DNA from 3 places in the Pantoea sp. GW821-FHT03E06 genome. Region 2 is predicted to be linked to each of the others. Evidence: predicted binding sites of a transcription regulator. Region 2 holds the regulator's gene; each other region holds the start of a gene.
What was found. The regulator CRP, encoded in region 2, controls carbon source genes, mostly activating them, when cyclic AMP is high. The targets are predictions, from matches to a motif close to ATGTGANNNNNNTCACAT.

Region 1: AC07WB_RS01935 (nucleoside-specific channel-forming protein Tsx) is a predicted target of CRP. The motif match lies at 3,659-3,676, and genes of this name have one in related genera.
Region 3: deoC (deoxyribose-phosphate aldolase) is a predicted target of CRP. The motif match lies at 3,835-3,852, and genes of this name have one in related genera.

What each region holds. Positions count from the first base shown of each region.
Region 1 covers NZ_JBWKUG010000001.1:427,957-435,472, forward strand. Annotated here, with positions in the region: gene AC07WB_RS01920 (amidohydrolase) at 1-924, opposite strand, end outside; gene AC07WB_RS01925 (LysR family transcriptional regulator) at 1,039-1,941, shown strand; gene yjdN (VOC family metalloprotein YjdN) at 2,020-2,451, shown strand; gene AC07WB_RS01935 (nucleoside-specific channel-forming protein Tsx) at 2,596-3,462, opposite strand; gene AC07WB_RS01940 (sensor histidine kinase) at 3,851-5,209, opposite strand; gene AC07WB_RS01945 (response regulator) at 5,206-5,865, opposite strand; gene AC07WB_RS01950 (helix-turn-helix domain-containing protein) at 6,030-6,398, shown strand; gene AC07WB_RS01955 (LysR family transcriptional regulator) at 6,587-7,477, shown strand.
Region 2 covers NZ_JBWKUG010000001.1:3,829,783-3,837,298, reverse strand. Annotated here, with positions in the region: gene AC07WB_RS17960 (aminodeoxychorismate synthase component II) at 1-345, shown strand, start outside; gene argD (bifunctional acetylornithine/succinyldiaminopimelate transaminase) at 433-1,653, shown strand; gene AC07WB_RS17950 (YccS/YhfK family putative transporter) at 1,650-3,728, opposite strand; gene crp (cAMP-activated global transcriptional regulator CRP) at 3,787-4,419, opposite strand; gene AC07WB_RS17940 (OsmC family protein) at 4,724-5,128, shown strand; gene AC07WB_RS17935 (phosphoribulokinase) at 5,209-6,078, opposite strand; gene AC07WB_RS17930 (YheU family protein) at 6,140-6,358, opposite strand; gene AC07WB_RS17925 (hydrolase) at 6,355-7,377, opposite strand; gene AC07WB_RS17920 (LysE family translocator) at 7,438-7,516, shown strand, end outside.
Region 3 covers NZ_JBWKUG010000001.1:3,501,144-3,508,659, reverse strand. Annotated here, with positions in the region: gene prfC (peptide chain release factor 3) at 1-555, shown strand, start outside; gene osmY (molecular chaperone OsmY) at 817-1,431, shown strand; gene AC07WB_RS16210 (DUF1328 domain-containing protein) at 1,525-1,686, shown strand; gene AC07WB_RS16205 (patatin-like phospholipase family protein) at 1,861-2,913, shown strand; gene AC07WB_RS16200 (TatD family hydrolase) at 2,910-3,689, shown strand; gene deoC (deoxyribose-phosphate aldolase) at 3,984-4,763, shown strand; gene deoA (thymidine phosphorylase) at 4,826-6,148, shown strand; gene deoB (phosphopentomutase) at 6,243-7,466, shown strand; gene deoD (purine-nucleoside phosphorylase) at 7,500-7,516, shown strand, end outside.

The sequences.
Region 1 (7,516 bases), 3.4 Mb from region 2:
GTTGACGTGGTTGCTCGCGCCGCGCGTCTCCACCTTCATGAGCGCGTAGTCGGGCACCACGTTGCGACCGGAGCCAGCCTGTAATACGCCGACGTTAACACGCGCCACGCCGCCGCTGTGCTGCGGCAAATTGTGCAGCGCCAGTGTGGCCTGCGCCGCCGCCAGCAAGGCGTTGCGGCCTTCTTCCGGTTTGCCGCCGGCATGCGCGCCCACGCCGGTGAACGTGACGTCGAGTTTGGTGGTAGCGAGGAAGCTGTCGCTGCCACACACGATTTCACCGGCAGGCACGCCGGTGCCGAGGTGAATGGCGGTAAACAAATCGACATCATCCACCACGCCCGCGGCGACCATCGCTTTGGCGCCGCGCACGCCTTCTTCAGCTGGCTGGAAGATGATTTTAAGCGTGCCGCTCAGCTGATCTTTCATCTCCATTAATACGCCCGCCAGCGCCAGGCCGATGGTGGTGTGGCCATCGTGACCGCACGCGTGCATCATGCCGGGATTGCACGAGGCAAAGCCTTCCCGCGTCGGCAGATGATCGCTTGCGCGGCTTTCGTTTTGATCGAGTGCATCCATATCAACGCGAAAACCCATTACCGGGCCTGGACGACCGGTTTCCAGCGTCGCCACCACGCCACAAAATCCGCCGGAGAAGTGTGTGATCCACTGCGGCAGCGCACCTTGCTCCAGCGCGCGCGCTTCCTGTTGCGCCAGCACTTCATCGGAGGGCAATCCCATGCGCGCGTCGGCATCGATCACCTCGCGGCCGAGCTTGAGTTGATAACCAAGACGATGCAGCTCCTCCGCCACTAAGGTGGCGGTGCGAAACTCCAGCCAGCCTGATTCGGCAAAATGGTGCAGATCGCGCCGCCAGGCCTGCATCTGCGGCACGCGGGCGTTGACACGTTCGGACAGGGTTTTCATCGGCATTTCCTTTGTGTTGATTTTTTATGCATTCACTCGAATCTACACAATGGTTTTGGAGCGCATAAGATGCGAATATCTTGCTACTGATAAACAACGGTTATCACTTCAAACATGTCTGCGAACCTCAAACTTCATCAGCTGCGCGCCTTTGTTGACGTGGCGCGGCAGGGCAGTATTCGCGCCGCCAGCCGTTTATCCGGGCTCTCGCAGCCCGCGCTCACCAAAGCGATTCAGGAACTGGAGCTCACGCTGGGTGCACGGCTGTTTGAACGGCGCCAGCAGGGCGTCACGCTGACCGACATCGGTGATAACTTTTTCCAGCATGCCAGCCTAGTGCTGGAAGAGTTGCGGGTAGCGCAGGAGGATATTCAGCAGCGGCTGGGATTGGCAGGCGGGCGCGTGAATATTGGTGTGGGCGGCAGTATTGCGCGCACCATCATGCCGCATGTCATCACGCAGTTTCATCGCGAGTATCCGCTGGTAAAGGTACGCATTGTTGAAGGCCAACTGGTATCGATGGTGCAGGAACTGCGCCAGGGCGAGCTGGATTTCACCATCAATACCTACGAAAAAAATCATCTCGATCAGGAATTAATTTTTGAACGCTTGATGGAGCGCGACTATCAGGTAGTTATGCGTAAAGGCCATCCGATGGCGCACGCGCGCTCGCTGGCCGAGTTACAACACTGCGACTGGACCATGCCAACGCCGCAGGGCAGCTACTATCGGCTGCTGCACGATCTGTTTGGCGAGCGCGGCATGGCACCGCAAATTGTAGTGACCTGCGAAACCTTTATGGCTTGCACCAGTCTGGTGGCGCAGAGCGACTTCGTCAGTATTATCTCGCGCGATGTGATTGAAGATCCGACGCACGGCGGTCAGCTGATTTCGCTGGAGCTCGACGATCCCTTGCCGAAAGCCACGTTCTATCTGATCCAGCGCAAAGATGCTGCTCTGACGCCGATGAGTGCCTATATGGCGCAGCTGTTCCGCCGCCATTGTCAGCAAAGGTAAGAGTGCGTCCTGGCTCGCAACGGTATAAATAATGCGCACTACACTTGCATCTGGCGTTCCCTTAATGGAGTACAGACCATGCAAGTTACCCCGTATGTGTTCTACAACGGCCGCTGCGAAGAGGCGATTGCCTTCTACCTTGCGGCTACCGACGGCGAGCTGCTGTTTAAGATGACCTATGGCGATATGCCAGATGAAACGCCGGTGGAGGATGAAGGTTGCACTTCAGGCGTGAGCTTTTCACCCGAGCAGATTATGCATGCGCATGTGCGTATCGGGCAGGGCGAAATAATGATGAGTGATGGCGCACCGCAGGCGGAATATGCCGGTTTCTCGGTGAGTTTATCCACGCCGGATGAAGCGCAAGGGAAGCGTTGGTTTGATGCGCTGTCGGCGGGCGGTAACGTCACCAAAAGCTGGGCTCCAACGTTCTGGGCCAACGGTTTTGGGATGTTTACCGATAAATTCGGCGTGCCGTGGATGGTGAATGCGTATAAGCCGCAGATTTAAGGTGGATGCGATTTTCGACAAGGTGCGCATAAATGCGCACCCTACAATGTAGGGTCGCCATTAATGGCGACCGTTCAACCAAGCGCACAATTAATGGCGGCCGTTCAATCAAGCGCACCATTTAATAGCGGCCGCTTTACTCGATTAGAAGTTGTAACCCACCACCAGGTAGTAACCCCAGCCGGTTGATTTCACTTCAAATGGACCGTTGCCGAAGTTCAGCTCCTGGCCGTCAGCCCACTGGCCGCCGTTGTGGAAGTAACGCGCCACGGTTGAAACGTGCCAGTGATCGTAGTTCAGCGACAGAATGTGGCTGGAAGCGATGGAGTTGCTGGTGCGTGAACGATCGGACTCATCACGCAGATCGGAACCCCAGTCAAAGTTGGTAAAGCCGATGTAGCTCAGCTTGCCGCCCCACAGATCGGTAATCGGCACAAAGTATTTCACCTTGAAGCGATAACCATCCCAGCTGTTCTCGTTTGCCGCACCGTAGTTTTCCCACTGGTATTTGGCGTACACGTTGAGCGACAGGCCGATATCGCTGTGCGTATCGATGTCGGTGCCAAGACCCATGTACCAGGTGTTCTGACGGTTATCGCTATTGCGACCCATGTCATAAATATAGTTGTTGGCGAAATACCACTCTTTGAACGGACCAAATGAGAGATCGGTGCCGGTCAGTTTATCAATCGAGAAACGGGGCTCAATTTCCATGAACATCGGCGAACCGTGGTCAAATACGCCATTGGCGTTGCTATTGCCCACGCCAAAGAAGTTGGTCAGATCGAGGTAACCGTAGAAATCGAACCAATCCTTTTTGGTGAAGGCTTCGTATTCGAGGTACACGTCATTATTAAACTGGGGTCCAAAACGGGTATGCGTGCTGCCCACCACGTTAACGCTTTGATGCCACCAATCGGAAAGATACTGCGGATCGCTTTCTGCCGCTTGTGCTGCGCCAGTCAAGCTAGTGGCCAATAAGGCGCCTGCTATCAACGAGTTATATTTCATTATTTTAACCACATGCTTGTGATCGCCGGTCTTGTGCCGCGATCGGGTGAAGTCGATCCCAGGGATGGGCAGTGTGTTGTTGCATCCGGTCTCAAGCGCCAGATTTTCAAGCCCGCGTAATGTGCCTGTAACAGAGGCATAGAAAATAGATTTTGATCACGTTTGTCAAAAAGTGTTGCATTTCGATTCACTGAAAATGTGATCATTATCACAAATAAGCCGTGCGGCGAACGGAACCCCGCAACCGTTTACGTTGTCGCGTACGGCAGGAAATGTGTTTGATGTAGGGAAAGGATGTAGCGGCGCGATTTATCGCGCGTTTTTTGAAGGGGCACCGTGCTCGCTATGAAAATGCGCAATAAATTGCGCCGCTACGGCACGGTGCGAGTTATGGCAAGGTAACGCGCACCTGCAGCCCGGCAATCTGGCCCAGCGCATCATGGCGATTCGACAGCGCAACCTGCATCTGATGTTTCTGCGCCACGCTGCGCACGATCGACAGGCCCAGCCCGCTGCCTTGCGCCTGCACATCAGGCGAACGGGTAAAGCGGTCAAAAGCGCGTTCGATAAAGGATTCCGCCATACCTGGCCCGTTGTCCACAATATCCACCACGGTATGATTCCCCACCCGATGCAGCAGCACATCCACCAAACTGCCTTCCGGCGTATGCAGCATCGCGTTACCGATCAGGTTATCGAACAGGCTACGTAAATCAGAGCGACTGGCGTGCAGGCGATAGTGCGCTGTGCCGTTGAAGCCGATATCAATACCGCGTTTGTCGGCCACCACCATCAGCTGCTCAATGCTCTCTTTCAGCAGACTGTCCAACTCGATGGCTTCCACCGTGGCAACCACCGATTGATCTTCCTGGCGCGAAATGTTCAGCAGCTGCGTGACCAAATGACGCGTCCGGGTGACGCCCGCTTCCAGCTGATCGAACTGGCGACTGGCTTCTCCCGGCTGAATGTGTTGTCGCAGATTTTCCAGCTGCAAGGTCACGGCGGTCACCGGCGTGCGCAGCTCGTGGGCGGCATCCTCAAGGAACTGGCGCTGAGACGACCATGCCGTGCGCAGCTTATCCAGCAACGAGTTGTAAGCCGCCACCAGCGGCAGCACTTCATCCGGCAAGCCATCAGGAGATAGCGTATGCGGATGCAGCGTTTCCTGGGCGGCGATTTGACGCGATGCAACGCGTAAATCACGCGTGATGGCGCGTACCACCAGCCAGATGACGAGCAGCGAAAGCGGCATCATTAATACCAACGGAATGATGGCGGAGAGCGCCCGCTTCAGCATGATGCTTTTCATGTAGCCGATGTTGTGCAGCACCTGGATATTGCCAATTTCGCTGCCCAATTCGCCGGGACGCGTATAGACGCGCCATTCGCAGTCATCGCCACAATCACCCACTTTCAGGTCGTGCCAGCCATTTTTGCTTTGCAAGGGGGCATGCAGATCGGGCCACGAGCTGGCACGCAGCCGGTTATTGGTGTCCCACAGCTGGACAATGTAGGTGCTTTTCAGCTTTTCGGTATTCATCACCATCGGCATCAAGGCGGGCATACGCTGGCTGCTGGACCAGGCATCGGCGATCTTAGCAAGCTGATCGTCCTTCATGGTGCCCATCATGTCGCCGTAGCAGTGATAGAAATACCAGGTGACGCCGCCGATCATCGCCAGGTGCAGAATCACCAGCGTGGCGAGCAGTTTGTTACGCAGTGAGCGCATAAAGGTGAAAGGTTTCATATTGCCGGTACTCGCCAGCCGAGTCCGCGCACGTTGCGGATCACTTCGTTATCCAGCTTACGGCGCATGCCGTGAATTAATACATCAACGGCGTTGCTGCTCACTTCTTCGCCCCAGCCATAAATACGGTTCTCTAACTGCTCGCGCGACAGGATGGCGCCCGGGCGCTCCAGAAGCGCGTAGAGCAGGGCATATTCGCGCGCGGTAAGCTGCTCGCGCTGGCCTTTGTAGAGGACTTCACGCGTCATGATATCAATCTGCACGTCGCCGCTGCCCAGCAGGGAATCCGCCGCACCGTGGCGACGTCGGGTAATGGCGCGCATGCGCGCCAGCACTTCTTGCAGATCAAAGGGTTTCAGCAAATAGTCATCCGCACCGCTATCCAGCCCCTGAATACGTTGCTGCACGGTATCGCGTGCGGTAAGCACCAGCACGGGCGTCATGTCACCGCGCGTGCGCGCACGGCGCAGCACCTGCAGGCCATCTTCACGCGGCAAGCCCAAATCCAATAACACGCAGGTATAGCCGCCTTCGGTCCAGGCATTGCTGGCAAACACGCCATCACGCACCCAATCCACCGACCAACCTGCCGCTTCCAGCGCTTGCTGCAGGTTGGCGCCAATCATTTCGTCATCTTCTACCAGCAGCACACGCATGATGTTCTCCAACTTAACTGAGCGCAGTTTACCGTTGTTTTCTTAGCGCAGAATTACCCTGTTTTCTGCCTTGCTAATTCTGCGCTAATTTTCCGCTAATTAAGGGATAAATTTAACGCGCTACAGTAGCTGCACTGGACATATCGTCAAAGCAGGAGAATCCCATGAATCAGCGCGAATTTATCCGTAGTTTGCTGGACTGGATAGAAAATAATTTAGGACACGATTTGCATCTGGATGAAGTAGCACGCCGCTCGGGATACTCCCGCTGGCATCTGCAACGTCTGTTTCGTCAGCACACCGGGTTTTCTCTGGCAGAGTACATTCGCCAGCGCCGGCTGACTGAGTCAGCACTCACGCTTATCAACAGTGACGAAGCAATTTTGCAGGTGGCGATGAGCTACGGTTTTGATACGCAGCAGGCTTATACCCGCACATTTAAAAATTATTTCCTTGTGACGCCAGGCCAGCTGCGCCGCCAGCGCCGCGTTGAGCCGGATCGGCTGCTGTTCCCACTGGCGATGGCGAGTTGAAATACTTATTCCGATATTTCTCAGAGCACGCTTCGTAGCGGCGCAATTCATTGCGCAAGATCTGGATGGGCAATCAGGCGCCATTGATACGCGCGATAAATCGCGCCGCTACGAAATGTGCGGCGATGGACTTATTACTGGTTTAGCTTTTAATCTACGGTTCTCACTTATCTAGCCCACCAGAGAACATGGATAACAGCGACAATCTCACCGCCATGATGCTGTTTGCACGCGTAGTGGAACGGCAAAGCTTTAGTGAAGCCGCTCGTACTTTAGGCGTCTCCAAATCTCACGTCAGCCGTGAAGTGGCCCGGCTGGAAGTGCGGCTCGGTATCAAGCTGCTGCAGCGCACCACGCGTAAAGTGGTGCTGACGGAGCTCGGCCAGGCTTACTATCCGTTTTGTACGCGTATGCTGGCAGAAATGCATCGCGCCGATGCGTTTGTGCAGCAGGTGCATCAATTACCGGCGGGCAACGTGCGCTTGCAAGCACCGATCACCTATGGCTGCCAATGCGTGGTGCCGACGCTCAATGACTTTATTCGTCGTCATATTCATATCAATGTCGATCTTGACCTCACCACCCTTGATGATCCGCAACCCAGTGCCGATGTGGCGATCGTGATTCGCGCGCGTGCGCCTGATGCGGCCAATTTTCGAGAACTCAGCAGCATCGATTGGGGCTTGTACGCCACGCCGGATTATCTGGCGGCGCACGCAGCTATCGACCATCCCGAACGTCTGATGCGCCACGATCTGCTGCTGTTTCACGGACCGGCGCATACCGCAGCGCTGCCGTTTCGGCGCGATAAGCAGCGGTTAGCGCTGGATGTGCGCAGTCGCTTCCGCGCCAATAACAGCATGGCGCTGCTGAATGCCGCGCTGGCGGGCACGGGCATCGCTTATCTACCGGCCTATATGACGCAGGAAGCGTTGGCGCGCGGTGAAATTCAGCAGGTGCTGCCGGAGTGGCAGATGGATCGCCTGCACAGTTATCTGCTGCTGAAAGAGCAGCCGCAGCCCTCCTCGCCGGTAACCTTATTATGCGAGGCGCTAATTAATGCCCTCGGCAGTCGCTGATTGTTGTTTGCTGGCAACAATATTGCGCTGCCTGGCAAT
Region 2 (7,516 bases):
GTTTGCCTTGGGCATCAGGCGATCGCTCAGGCATATGGCGCGCAGGTGGTACGCGCGCGGCAGGTGATGCACGGTAAAACCTCGCGCATTCAGCACAGCAATCAAGGCGTGTTCCGCAACCTGAATAATCCGCTGACCGTGACGCGCTATCATTCGCTGATTGTGGCGCGCGATACGCTGCCTGCAGACTTTGAAATTACCGCGTGGAGCCTGCGCGACGGCGAACCGGATGAGATCATGGGCTTCCGCCATCGCACCTTGCCGCTGGAAGGCGTGCAGTTTCACCCGGAAAGCATCCTCAGTGAACAAGGTCACCAGCTGCTGGCTAATTTCCTCAGCGCGTAACTTATATTTGCCATGGTGTGATTTTTTATGCATATTTTGTGATTATAATTTCACATTAGCTCAACAAATAACCCGATGAGGTCGTCAATGGCAGCGGAAAAACTAGCGGTAACCCGGGAAACGTTCGATAACGTAATTTTGCCTGTTTATGCACCTGCGCAGTTTGTGCCGGTTAAAGGCAAGGGCAGCCGAGTGTGGGATCAGCAGGGCAAAGAGTATATCGATTTCTCAGGCGGTATTGCGGTGACGGCATTGGGCCATTGTCATCCGGCGCTGGTGGAGACGCTGAAAACCCAGGGCGAAACGCTGTGGCACACCAGCAACGTGTTCACTAACGAACCGGCGCTGCGTCTGGCGAGTAAACTGATCGCTGCTACCTTTGCCGACCGCGTGTTTTTCGGTAACTCCGGCGCAGAAGCCAACGAAGCGGCCTTCAAGCTGGCGCGCTATTATGCCTGCAAAAAACACAGCCCATTCAAAAGCAAAATTATCGCTTTCCACAATGCGTTCCATGGCCGCACGCTGTTTACCGTGTCGGTTGGCGGGCAGCCGAAATATTCCGATGGCTTCGGGCCAAAACCGGCTGACATCGTGCATGTGCCGTTCAACGATCTCGACGCGGTAAAAGCGGTGATTGACGATCACACCTGCGCCATTGTGGTAGAACCGATTCAGGGCGAAGGCGGCGTGGTACCGGCTACGCAGGAATTTATGCAGGGCCTGCGTGCCTTGTGCGACGAACATAATGCGCTGCTGGTATTAGATGAAGTACAGAGCGGCATGGGCCGCAGCGGTAAGCTGTTCAGCTACGAGCATTACGGCATCAAGCCCGATATCCTGACCACCGCGAAAGCGCTGGGCGGCGGATTCCCGGTAAGCGCGATGTTGACCACCAATGACATTGCGGCAGTGATGGCGCCGGGCGTGCACGGCACCACATACGGCGGCAATCCGCTGGCCTGCGCGATTGCGGAAACCGCGCTGGATATCATCAATACTCCGGAAGTGCTGGAAGGTGTGGAAGCGCGCCGCCAGCAGTTTGTGGAAGCGCTGCAGGCCATCAACAGTAAATTCGCTATCTTCAGCGAGATTCGTGGCAAAGGTCTGCTGATAGGTGCCGCGCTGCAGCCGCAGTTCGCCAGCAAGGCGCGCGACATCCTCAATGCTTCTGCTGCGGAAGGGCTGATGATTCTCACCGCCGGCAGCGATGTGATTCGTTTTGTGCCGTCGCTGGTGATTGAGCCAACCGACATCGCCGAAGGCATGACGCGTTTCGCTACGGCGATTGAAAAGGTGCTGGCCGCTTAATCCGCTTTCGGGCGTAACGCCTTGAGCCAGCGGCCATGATGCGGTCGCTGGCTCCACGCCAGTGAAGAGATAGTGTGCATGACGTTAAGGTGCTGCAAAATCCGCTTCACGTGCTGTTCGACAATCGTTACCGGCCCTTCATTAAGATTTTCCGGCGCTTCCAGAATATTGCTGTCGTTGCCCGGCCCGTCATACGCCAGCCGCTGCTGACAGCGCTGCAGCGCGATTTCACAGGATTGCAGATACCGTTCCGCCAGCTTCGACGTCAACATGGTGTGCTCGCGCGCGAGAATCGTCATGGCGTTGATGTGCTCAACGATAAACTGGCTGTGCGTCACCCACATGCGCATATCTTGCAAATATTGCAGGTTGAAGCCGGGCTCGCTCGACGCCTGGTTCAGGGAGTTGAACAGCGCATTGTGCGCCTGATTAACCTTTATGCGCTGATAAGCCAGCTTCTCCGGCGCCTGTTCCGGCCCGAGCAGCAAGCGCAGTGCGTCCTGATATGCTTCCAGCGCATCGTGCGCATTTTTACGCAGCAGCCCGCTTTGCCACTGTGGCCATAGCCAAATCATACCGGCGAAAGCAATCAAACAGCCCATTAGCGTGTCCATCATGCGCGGCAACAAGAATTGCGCGCCGTTGAGCGATAGCAGCTGCAGTGAATACACCGCGGTGACGGTGAAGCCAATCATCGACCAGCCGTAATATTTCCGCGTGATCAGATAGCTCGCCAGCGTGATGCCCAGCATAAATAGCAGAGTGATCGACTCCGGCACCGCCAGCCGCAGCGAGGCGGCGGCAATCAGCAAACCGGCAAAGGTGCCCAGCGCACGGTGCTGAATACGCACGCGCGTGGCGCTGTAGCCGTTCTGGCTGACGAACATGATGGTCATCAGAATCCAGTAGGGTTTAGGAATGTTGAAGAACAGCGCCAGCGCGCTACCAAACATCAGCATTACGGCGAAGCGGGCCGCGGTGCGTAACGCGGTAGATTTGAATGATAAATAGCTGCGCAACGCTGGCAATAGCGGTAAGCGGCGCTGACGATCGGCCATGAGATCGCGCGTGTAAAGCGGCTTCTGCGTGCGCAATACGCGGGCGATGCGGCTGAAGTGATAGAGGCAGAAGTTGCCAACCGGGTTATCCGGATGCTGACGGGCAATTTTCTCCAGCGCACCCAGCTGTTTCTCCATGTGAAAACGATCCGGCAGCTGATGATAGAGAATCGCATCAGCCAGCACGCGCAAACGTGCGGAGATGATTTTGGCGTTCCAGCGGATCACCGCTTCAGCGTGGCTCTCCTCCACCAGTTTCTGTACCTCTTCGGGCTGATGCAGGCTGACCGAGATGTGTTCCTGCAAATCCAGCGCCACCTGGAAGGCGCGCGTCAGGCGCTTGTGACTGTTATCGCGGCTGGCCGACAGCATATGCATTTGCTGGTAACAGGTAGTGATGAGATCGACCGCTTTCTGCTGGCGCGCCAGCAGCGGCGGTAACGCTTTTTCCGGATCGGTCAGCTGTGTCAGTAAGGTGTATTTGGCATCGCAATAATCCGCCAGCTCGCGAAACAGCAGGCTGAGCGATTCACGCATCGGCTGCTCTTTCCACAGCCAGAACCAGAACCAGTTGAACAAGCCGTACCACAGCGTACCGCCAATATAGAGCAGCGGCGGCACCCATATCGGCATGCGCCCAACCAGGCTGAGCGTAAAGATAGCAGCGATTAAGGTGGCGGGCAGCAGGCGTGCATGCAGCGGGCCGATTTCGCCGGTCACGCCGATCAGCAGCGGTAGCGCCAGCAGGATCAACGGCAGCGGAATCTGGTAAGCGGTCAAAATTTGCATCAGGAAGCTGCCGGTGGCAAACAGCGAACCACCCACAATCAAGCGTTTGAAAAAGCGTTTGTGCGGCGTATCAAGACCCGCCATATTGCAGCAGGCAGGCACTAGCGAGAACAGCAGACCTTTTTGCAGATCGCCAAACAGCCAGCCGAGAGCCACAGGCAGGCACAGCACCAGCGTTTGCCGCAGTGCATAGTTAACTTCAGGATGATAGATGATTCGGCGCCACATCAGCTCATCGCAAATAGAAACGGCGCGATGTTGCCATCACGCCGTGGGTGAGAAGAAATTAGCGGGTGCCGTAGACGACGATGGTTTTACCGTGTGCAGAGATCAGGTTCTGATCTTCCAGCATTTTCAGGATACGACCCACGGTTTCGCGTGAGCAGCCCACGATCTGACCAATTTCCTGACGGGTGATTTTAATTTGCATGCCGTCTGGGTGAGTCATCGCATCTGGCTGTTTAGCCAGATTAAGCAGCGTTTGCGCGATACGTCCTGTTACGTCAAGGAAAGCAAGGTTGCCCACTTTCTCTGATGTCACTTGCAGACGACGCGCCATTTGCGACGAAAGTCGCATTAAAATATCCGGGTTTACCTGAATCAGCTGACGGAATTTTTTGTAGGAAATTTCAGCCACTTCACAGGCAGACTTCGCACGCACCCAGGCACTACGTTCCTGGCCTTCTTCGAAAAGACCGAGTTCGCCGATGAAATCTCCCTGATTGAGGTAGGAGAGAATCATCTCTTTGCCTTCTTCATCTTTAATCAGTACCGCTACGGAACCTTTCACGATGTAGTACAGCGTTTCCGCTTTCTCACCCTGATGGATGAGCGTGCTTTTGGACGGATATTTGTGAATATGGCAATGGGACAGGAACCATTCGAGTGTAGGGTCTGTTTGCGGTTTGCCGAGAACCATTCGCTATTATCCTCTGTTGTAATCGTGCCCAAAATACAGGGGGCATTTTTTCCCTGTCAGGCGGTTTAATCGTCGAGCGTTTCCAGTAATGGAAAAATTATTCCGGGTCATTCTTAAGCTACGCTTTTGATTCTTCCCGCCTTCGTCTGTAACGACGAAAATATTTTCAGCACTGTTTGTAGCACAGCTTTTGCGAGCTGTCTTGTGTTGTCTCGCTTCAGCAAACGGGGGAATAGTCTGGATTGCTGTTTATCAGGTGAAAGCGTACTCTGGCGGCAAAACCGCCGCTTCAGGAGAAAGAATCATGCAGGCACGAGTGAAATGGGTGGAAGGTCTTACCTTTCTCGGAGAATCCTCATCCGGACATCAGGTGTTAATGGACGGGAATTCCGGTGATAAAGCGCCAAGTCCAATGGAGATGGTGTTAATGGCAGCAGGGGGTTGCAGCGCCATTGATGTGGTCTCGATTCTGCAAAAAGGGCGCAGCGATGTGGCCGATTGCGAAGTGAAACTCACCTCTGAACGCCGCGAAGAAGCACCGCGCATTTTTACCCACATCAACCTGCATTTTATTGTCAGCGGCAAAGCGTTGAGTGATAAGGCGGTTTCCCGCGCGGTTGATTTGTCAGCGGAAAAATATTGCTCGGTGGCGATCATGCTGGGCAAAGGCGTGGAAATCACCCATAGCTATGAAGTGATCGAACGTTGATGTTTCCAGGTGCGCATTAATGCGCACCCTACAAAACGCGCTCATTTCGTAGTGTCGCCATTAATGGCGACCTATCACTCTTATTCAATCCGCTTCCCTTCAATCAGTCGTTGCACCAGCGGCAGCATAATCAGCTCCATTGCTAATCCCATTTTCCCGCCGGGTACCACCAGCGTATTAATGTGCGAGATAAACGATCCCTGAATCATCGCCAGCAGATAGGGGAACGCAATCCCTTCTAAGCCACGGAAATGGATCACCACGAAGCTCTCATCCAATGACGGGATTTCCCGTGCGGCAAACGGATTTGAGGTATCGACGGTCGGCACGCGCTGGAAGTTAATGTGCGTGCGCGAGAACTGTGGCGTAATGAAGTTAATGTAATCCTCCATCGAACGCACCACTGAATCCATTACCGCTTCGCGTGAATGACCGCGCTCGCCGGTGTCGCGCACCAGCTTCTGAATCCACTCGAGATTAACAATCGGCACCACGCCAACCAGCAGATCAACATGTTCTGCCACATTCTGCTGCTGCGTGACAACGCCGCCGTGCAGGCCTTCATAGAACAACACATCGGTGTTTTCCGGCAGCGGTTGCCACGGCGTGAAGGTGCCCGGAACCTGATTCCACGGTACCGCTTCATCATAGGTATGCAGATATTTACGCGATTCGCCCAGCCCGGTTTTACCGTAGTGTTTGAACGTCTGCTCTAACAGGCCGAAGTCATTCGCTTCCGGGCCGAAATAGCTAATATGGCGACCGAGGTCGCGCGCCTTACGGATCGCCATGTCCATTTCTGGACGCGTGTAGCGATGGAAACTGTCGCCTTCGACTTCCGCCGCATGCAGATTCAGCTGCTGGAAAATCTTGCGGAAGGCGAGGCTGGTGGTAGTGGTTCCGGCGCCGCTGGAACCAGTGACGGCAATAATTGGATGCCTGGCTGACATAACAGAGCTCCCTGTGAAGTCCGGCGATGAGCATTGTTACCACGAATTGCCGCTGGGTGCATCAGCCGCGAAATTCACCCTTCGGCATGATGTTGATGGATTCATGCAGCTCCGACCATACCAGCACCACGTCGCCGCGCTCCAGCTGACGGCGCACGTCGGCCACTTTTTGCATCAGGCTTCGTTCCTGCTCGCCGTAATCGGTGCCTTCGCGCAGCACGAACGTTTCAATCAGGTTTTCCAGCGTTTCTGCTTCAAGTTCTTGCCACGGAATAATCACAATTGCACATCCAGATAAGTTGAGAGCCAGTCGGGCACGCGCTGTTCTAGCCACATTTTCGGTTTGAGTAAGGTGCCACCCACAAAACCTACGTGACCGCCTTGCTGCGTCAGTTGATATTGAATGGAGGCTGACAGCTGCTCAGGGCGCGGGATCACAGCATCGGTCATAAAAGGATCGTCTTGTGCATGGATGATCAGCAGCGGTTTGCGTACGCCGGTCAGCAGCGGCATGGCGCTGGCACGTTGATAATAGTCGTTGGCATCAACAAAACCGTGCGCGCGAGCGGTTATTGCATCATCAAATTCACGCAGACGGCGAAAAGCGCGCAGCTGGCTGAGATCGACCGGCAGCGTGCCGGGCCAGGCATGTAATTTGCGCGTGGCGTTCTTTTTCAGCTGCGTCAGTAAATAGTGTTGATAGAAACGTGAGAAGCCGACATCCAGCTTGGTGCTGCATGGCTCCAACGCCAGCGGTGCCGAAATGGCGATGGCAGCGTCGATGGGCACATCATTACCTTGCATGCCCAGCAGGCAAGCCAGCATGTTACCGCCCAGCGAAACGCCAACCGCAGCGGTCGGTACGGTTCCCCATTCACGCCGCAGCCAGTGCAGGAAATAGGTGGCGTCCTCGGTTTCACCGGAGTGATAGATGCGCTCCAGGCGATTCGGTTCGCCGCTACAGCCGCGAAAGTGCATGACCACCGCCAGCCAACCACGCGCCTGGCACGCCTGCATCAAGCCATGCGCATAAGGGCTGCGGAAACTGCCTTCCAAACCGTGAAACATCACCATGCGCGGCTTGTGACGTGCCTGCGCCGGATCTTCGCTCCACGCTAAATCAACAAAATCACCATCGGGCAGGTCAAGACGCTGCCAGTGCGGGCGTAGGGTAACGCGGCGGCGTAAAATGCGCGGCAGCAGCGTTTGCAGATGCGCGTTAGTGAATCCGCGCAGTGGTTTAAAGCGCTCGCCGCTGGGGCGATCAAAATAGCTTGGGTAAAGGCTTGTCTGATGCATAAGTCGCTGATAGCTTCGATGGGTTGTTCGCTTTACTGGGTGAGGAGCACCCGAATATACATGGAACTGAGTCTTTTTTTATCAATGTTAGGTTTTCTTTGGGTCGCAGCCATCACGCCCGGGCCCAATAATATGTTAC
Region 3 (7,516 bases), 330 kb from region 2:
CTGACCTTTATGGCGGGCGACCGTTCGCACGTTGAAGAAGCGTATCCTGGCGACATCATCGGTTTGCACAACCATGGCACTATCCAGATCGGCGACACCTTTACCCAGGGTGAAAACATGAAGTTCACCGGCATTCCGAACTTCGCGCCAGAGCTGTTCCGTCGTATTCGCCTGCGCGATCCGTTGAAGCAGAAACAGCTGCTGAAAGGGCTGGTTCAGCTGTCGGAAGAGGGCGCCGTGCAGGTGTTCCGCCCGGTGCATAACAACGATCTGATCGTCGGCGCGGTTGGTGTGCTGCAGTTTGAAGTGGTGGTGGCACGCCTGAAAAGCGAATACAACGTTGAAGCGATTTACGAAGCCATCAACGTCTCAACCGCTCGTTGGGTTGAGTGCGATGACGCGAAAAAATTCGACGATTTCCAGCGTAAAAACGAAGTTAACCTGGCGCTAGACGGCGGTGATAACCTCACTTATATCGCACCAACCATGGTAAACCTTAACATCACGCAGGAACGCTATCCTGACGTGACTTTCCGCAAAACGCGCGAGCACTAATTGGCGTTATCAGCAGGGCCAGTAATTTTCACTGGCCCTGTTTTCTTTGTTACAGACTCCTCCTAATTCCGCTGTTTTTTTCTCTTTTTGGCGATATATCAACCACAAGAGTCAGCAAAAGCTGTAATCCCTACTACTCTTATCCTGTCGGACGAGAAAAGAGACCTTTCAGGTTTCATTACGTCCATCAACTCAGCAACGCCGTTCGTTGCTGGCGCATCCGCGATAACGGATGAGTTAACTGATAGAAGGATGATATCGATGAATAAGACTAAGATTGCCAAAACCCTGATTGCTGCTCTGGCGGGTTCTGCTCTGTTGAGCGGTGCCGCTTTTGCCGATGAATCCATGTCGCAGAAAGCACAGCAAACCTCCGACAGCGCGGGTGCGAAAATCGATAGTTCTATGAAAAAAGTCGATGGTTATATGGATGACAGCGGCATCACCGCCAAAGCTAAAGCAGCGCTGGTGGATGATGAAGCGATTAAAAGCACGGATATCTCCGTCAAAACGCATGATGGCGTAGTGACCTTGAGCGGCTTCGTTGCTTCTCAGGATCAGGCGGAAAAAGCCGTCGCGCTGGTGCAGAAAGTCGAAGGTGTGAAATCCGTCAGTGACAAACTACACGTTAAAGACAGCAAAAATGCTTCGCTGAAGGGGTATGCCGGTGATACCGCCACCACCAGCGAAATTAAAGCTAAGCTTTTAGCAGATGACATCGTACCGTCGCGCAACGTGAAGGTGGAAACCACCGATGGCGTGGTGCAGTTATCTGGAGAGGTGGCGAACCAGGCACAGTCCGATCGTGCAGAGAAAATCGCTAAAGCCATTGAAGGCGTGAAAAGCGTGAAGAATGACCTGAAGGTGAAATCTTAACGCGAGCGTTACGGCATCATCTGATGCCGTTTCGTAATAAAAACAAAGGTGTAAATAAGCAGTTCGATTTTCACAATGGTAAAGGAGAGGCTTATGTTTCGTTGGGGTATTATCTTTCTGGTCATCGCTCTGATTGCTGCAGCATTAGGTTTCGGCGGTCTGGCGGGTACGGCAGCATGGGCAGCTAAAATTGTCTTCATTGTCGGTATTATTCTGTTCCTCGTGAGCCTGTTTACCGGGCGCAAACGACCCTGACTACTTGCGTCTTAGACGTTAACCCGCGAGTCACCTAAAGCGGAGACCAGTCATTTGCGGCATACTACGAAGCCGCGACGATTGCAGAAGCAATTGGTCAGGGAACGACAATGACTGGTTCTCCGGGATGCTGCCTCTGGCAGCTCCCTCAGAGCAAAACACTGAGGGATGTCCATGGGTACGCGTATTCCATTAACGTTGGGTTCTATTGAACCGCTTGCATTAACGCCCTTCAAAGCCAATAAAATTGCCCTCGTCTGCGAAGGCGGCGGTCAGCGCGGTATCTTCACTGCAGGCGTACTCGATGAGTTTCAACGCGCAGGATTCAATCCCTTTCAGCTATTACTCGGCACTTCAGCAGGTGCACAAAACTTGTCTGCCTTTGTCTGTGGCCAGCCCGGCTACGCGCGGCGCGTGATTTCTCGTTACACCACCAGCAAATTGTTTTTTGATCCGCTGCGTTTCGTGCGCGGTGGGCATCTTATCGATCTCGATTGGCTAATCGATATTACCAAGCAGGAGTTTCCGCTGGCGCTGACTACCGCCGAAGGGTTGTTTGCCAAAGGCAGCGAATTCTATATGTGCGCCTGCCGCAGCGATGATTATCGCGCAGAGTATTTCAATCCTACCAGCACCAACTGGCATGACATCATTAAGGCCTCCAGCGCCATTCCCGGCTTTTACCGCAGCGGCGTGCAGATGGACGGCGTAAGTTATCTGGATGGCGGTATCAGCGATGCGATTCCGGTGCGTGAAGCGGCACGACGCGGCGCAGACACCATTGTGGTGATCCGCACCGTGCCTTCGCAGATGTCATACACGCCGAAGTGGTTTAAACGCATGGAGCGTTTTTTGTCCGACAGCGCCTTGCAGCCGATGATCAACATCTTGCATCAGCATGAAGAGAGCTATCGCGAGATTCAGCAGTTTATTGAGCAGCCACCGGATAATCTGCGCATCATCGAAATCTGTCCGCCGAAACCGCTGGCGAGCATGGCGCTCGGCAGCAGGATGTCGTCGCTGAATCAGGATTACCATTTAGGTCGGCGCAGCGGGCGTTATTTCCTCGCCACGCTTGGGCAATGGCTGAGCGATGCCGAGCCGTTTGTCCGTCAGATCACGGTAACGCCGCCGGCAGCCGTAGCGAATGCGCCAGATAATCGCGTTGTAATTACGCCTTCGCTGGCGGAAAACGATGCAGATTTTAATAAAGGTTCGCTGGCATGAGATTTATCGACACGCATTGCCACTTTGACTTTCCCCCATTTGTTGACGATGCGCACGCTAGCATTGAGCGTGCCGCGCAGTCGGGCGTGGAGCGCATTATTGTGCCCAGCGTAGATGCCAGCCGTTTCGCTCGGGTTAGCCAGCTCGCGCAGCAACATGACGCGCTGTATGCTGCGCTGGGCCTGCATCCCATTAATATTGCGCAGCATCAGGAAGATGCGCATCTTGAGGCGCTGGAAAGCTGGCTGAAAAAGCCAGACAGCAAGCGCGTGGCGATCGGTGAGATCGGTCTCGATCTTTACATGGAGGATGCGCAATTCGCTAAGCAGACGCGGCTGCTCGATAAGCAGCTCAGGCTGGCGAAGCAGTATGATCTGCCGGTTATTCTGCACTCACGTCGCACCCACGATCAGTTAGCCATGCACTTACGTCGTCACGATCTGCCGCGTCGTGGCGTGGTACACGGTTTCGCCGGTAGCCAGCAGCAGGCTGAGCGCTTTATTCAGCTCGGCTACGCGATTGGCGTCGGCGGCACTATCACCTATGAACGTGCCAGCAAAACCCGCAATACCATCGCCCATCTGCCGCTGGCGTCGCTGTTACTGGAAACCGATGCGCCGGATATGCCGCTGCAGGGTTTTCAGGGCCAGCCGAATCGCCCCGAGCGGGCGCGTAATGTGTTTGATGTGCTGTGCCAGCTGCGCAGTGAATCCCCTGAAACCATCGCCAATGCGTTATGGCATAACAGCCTGCGTCTTTTTGCGCTGCCAGCCTGATTCCCCACCCGACAAAATCTGCATTTACGCCACCTTACGTCTGATTAGCTACAGTGATAGAGCCGATAGTACACTTTTGCATCCTTTTTTGTGATAATACTAACAATGGCGAGCTGGGCGGTATTCTGGCTTGATTGGCAATTATTTGTGATGTTAATCACTAAATTATTGTATATGAATGACGGGTTTTCTGTTCATGTGTGACATGAAACGCAATTCGTTGTCACGATAATTGTTAGAATTATCACATTCCCCGGTGGGTTGTGCCCGCCGATCTGAATTTTGGAGAGCATCATGACCGACCTGAAAGCAGCAGCACAGCGCGCATTGCAACTGATGGATTTAACCACCCTGAACGAAGACGACACCGACGAGAAAGTGATCGCGCTGTGCCGTCAGGCGAAATCGCCGGCCGGCAATACCGCTGCAATCTGTATCTATCCGCGCTTTATTCCGGCGGCGCGTAAAGCGCTGCGCGAGCAGGGTACAACAGAAATTCGCATTGCTACCGTCACCAACTTCCCGCACGGCAACGATGACATCGAGATTGCGCTGGCCGAAACCCGCGCGGCGATCGCTTACGGTGCCGACGAAGTCGACGTGGTGTTCCCGTATCGCGCGCTGATTGCCGGTAATCGCGACGTGGGTTTTGAACTGGTGAAAGCCTGTAAAAAAGCCTGCGCAGACGCCAACGTACTGCTGAAGGTGATTATCGAAAGCGGTGAGCTGAAAGATGAAGCACTGATTCGTGCGGCTTCTGAGATTTCAATTGATGCGGGCGCCGATTTCATCAAAACCTCCACCGGTAAAGTGCCGGTCAACGCCACGCCAGAAGTGGCGGCCATCATGATGCAGGTGATCCGCGATAAAGGCGTGCAGCAGCAGGTCGGCTTTAAACCGGCGGGCGGCGTACGTACCGCTGAAGATGCGGCGCTGTATCTGAAGCTGGCTGACGACACGCTGGGTGAAGGCTGGGCGGATGCGCGTCATTTCCGCTTTGGCGCGTCCAGCCTGCTGGCAAGCCTGCTCAATACGCTGGGCCACGAAACCGCGACCAGTAAAGCGGGCTACTAAGTTCAACCCATTCTTTGTAGGGTCGCCATTCATGGCGACCTCCTCATTCCAGGGAGGCAACCGTGTTCCTGCCACAAGAAATTATTCGTAAAAAACGCGACGGCCAGGCGCTGAGTGAAGCAGAGATTCGCTTCTTTATTAACGGCGTGCGCGACAACAGCGTCTCGGAAGGCCAAATCGCCGCGCTGGCGATGACCATTTACTTCCATGACATGACGCTGGAAGAGCGCGTAGCGCTAACCATGGCGATGCGCGATTCCGGCACGGTGCTGAACTGGAAATCGCTCAACCTCAACGGCCCAATTGTGGATAAACACTCCACCGGCGGCGTGGGCGATGTGACCTCGCTGATGCTCGGCCCGATGGTAGCGGCCTGCGGTGGTTATGTGCCGATGATCTCCGGTCGTGGCCTGGGGCACACCGGCGGCACGCTGGATAAACTGGAAGCGATTCCCGGCTTCGATATCTTCCCCAGCGACGATCGTTTCCGCGAGATTATTAAAGACGTGGGTATCGCCATTATCGGCCAGACCAACTCGCTGGCACCGGCCGACAAGCGTTTCTACGCCACGCGCGATATCACCGCCACCGTTGATTCGATTCCGCTGATCACCGCCTCGATCCTCGCCAAAAAACTGGCGGAAGGATTGGATGCACTGGTGATGGACGTCAAAGTGGGCTCCGGTGCCTTTATGCCGACCTTCGACGCGTCAGAAAATCTGGCGCAGGCGATTGTCGGCGTGGCGAACGGTGCAGGATGTAAAACCACCGCGCTGCTTACCGACATGAACCAGGTGCTGGCGTCTACCGCCGGCAACGCGCTGGAAGTGCGTGAAGCGGTGCAATTCCTGACCGGCGTTGCGCGGAATCCACGTTTGCTGGAAGTGACGATGGCGCTGTGCTCAGAAATGCTGATCTCCGGCAAACTGGCGGAAAACGACGCCGATGCGCGCAAAAAACTGCAGCAGGTGCTGGATAACGGTAAAGCTGCTGAAGTGTTCGCCCGCATGGTAGCGGCGCAAAAGGGCCCGGTAGATTTCATCGAGCGGATGGACAACTATTTACCTGCACCTACCTTAAGCAAAGCGGTGTATGCCGACAGCGCCGGTATTGTCAGCGCCATGGATACGCGAGCGCTCGGCATGGCGGTGGTGTCACTCGGCGGTGGTCGCCAGCGCGCCAGCGACAGCATTGATTACAGCGTGGGCTTAAGCGATATGACCACGCTCGGCACCCCGATAGACGCGCAGCGTCCGCTGGCGATTATTCACGCAAGCTCTGAAGCGCAGTGGCAGCAGGCCGCCGCCGCGGTGAAAGCCGCGATTACGCTGAGCGACGCGGCCCCCGAAATTACACCGGTCGTTTATCGTCGCGTGAGCGAATAACGCACGCTTCCGCGTGCCAGGCAGCGGCCGTTCGGGTATACTGATCTGATCGCTTTTTTTTGACTTGTCATCGCGCATTGCGCAGGAGACTTGCATGAAACGTGCTTTTATTATGGTTCTCGACTCCTTCGGGATCGGTTCTAGCAAAGACGCCGATAAATTCGGTGATGAAGGATCGGACACCCTCGGCCATATCGCCGAAGCGTGTTTCGAAGGCCGCGCCAATGAAGGTCGCGAAGGCCCGCTGCACTTACCTAACCTGACTAAATTAGGACTCGGCAAAGCCGCTGAGCTTTCCACCGGTCGTTTCCCGCCAGGCCTCGATCCCAACGCGGAAATCATCGGTGCGTACGCGTACGCCAGCGAACTCTCGTCGGGTAAAGATACGCCGTCGGGTCACTGGGAAATCGCCGGCGTGCCGGTGCTGTTTGATTGGGGCTATTTCAGCGACAAAGAGAACAGCTTCCCGCAGGAATTGCTGGATATTCTGGTGAAGCGTGCCGATCTGCCGGGCTATCTTGGCAACTGCCACTCTTCAGGAACGGTCATTCTCGACCAACTCGGCGAAGAGCATATGAAATCCGGCAAGCCGATTTTCTATACTTCGGCGGATTCAGTATTCCAGATTGCCTGCCACGAAGAGACCTTTGGCCTCGATCGCCTGTATGAGCTGTGCGAAATCGCTCGTGAAGAGCTGACGAACGGTGGCTACAACATTGGCCGCGTGATTGCGCGTCCGTTTGTTGGCGATAAAGCCGGCCACTTCGAGCGTACCGGCAACCGTCACGATCTGGCCGTTGAACCGCCGTCGGCGACCATGCTGAAAAAACTGGTCGACGAGAAAGGCGGCGAAGTGATTTCGGTGGGTAAAATCGCCGATATCTACGCCGAGCAGGGCATCACGCAGAAGGTGAAAGCCACCGGCTTAGATGCACTGTTCGACGCCACCATTGAGCAGATGAAGAAAGCGCCAGATACCTCGATTGTGTTCACCAACTTCGTTGATTTTGACTCAACGTGGGGACATCGTCGCGATATCGCCGGTTATGCGGGCGGGCTGGAGCTGTTCGATCGTCGCTTGCCCGAGCTGATGGAATTGGTGAAAGAGGGTGACATTTTGATCCTCACCGCCGATCACGGCTGCGATCCAAGCTGGGAAGGTACCGAACACACGCGTGAGCACATTCCAATTCTGATCTACGGCCCGCATGTGAAGCCTGGATCGCTGGGATATCGCGATACCTTTGCCGATATCGGCCAGACCATCGCAAAATATTTCGGCCTGTCCAGCATGGACTACGGCAAGAGCATGCTGTAAAACAGCGCACCAATTTTTATAAGGAAAATAAACATGGCAACGCCTCATAT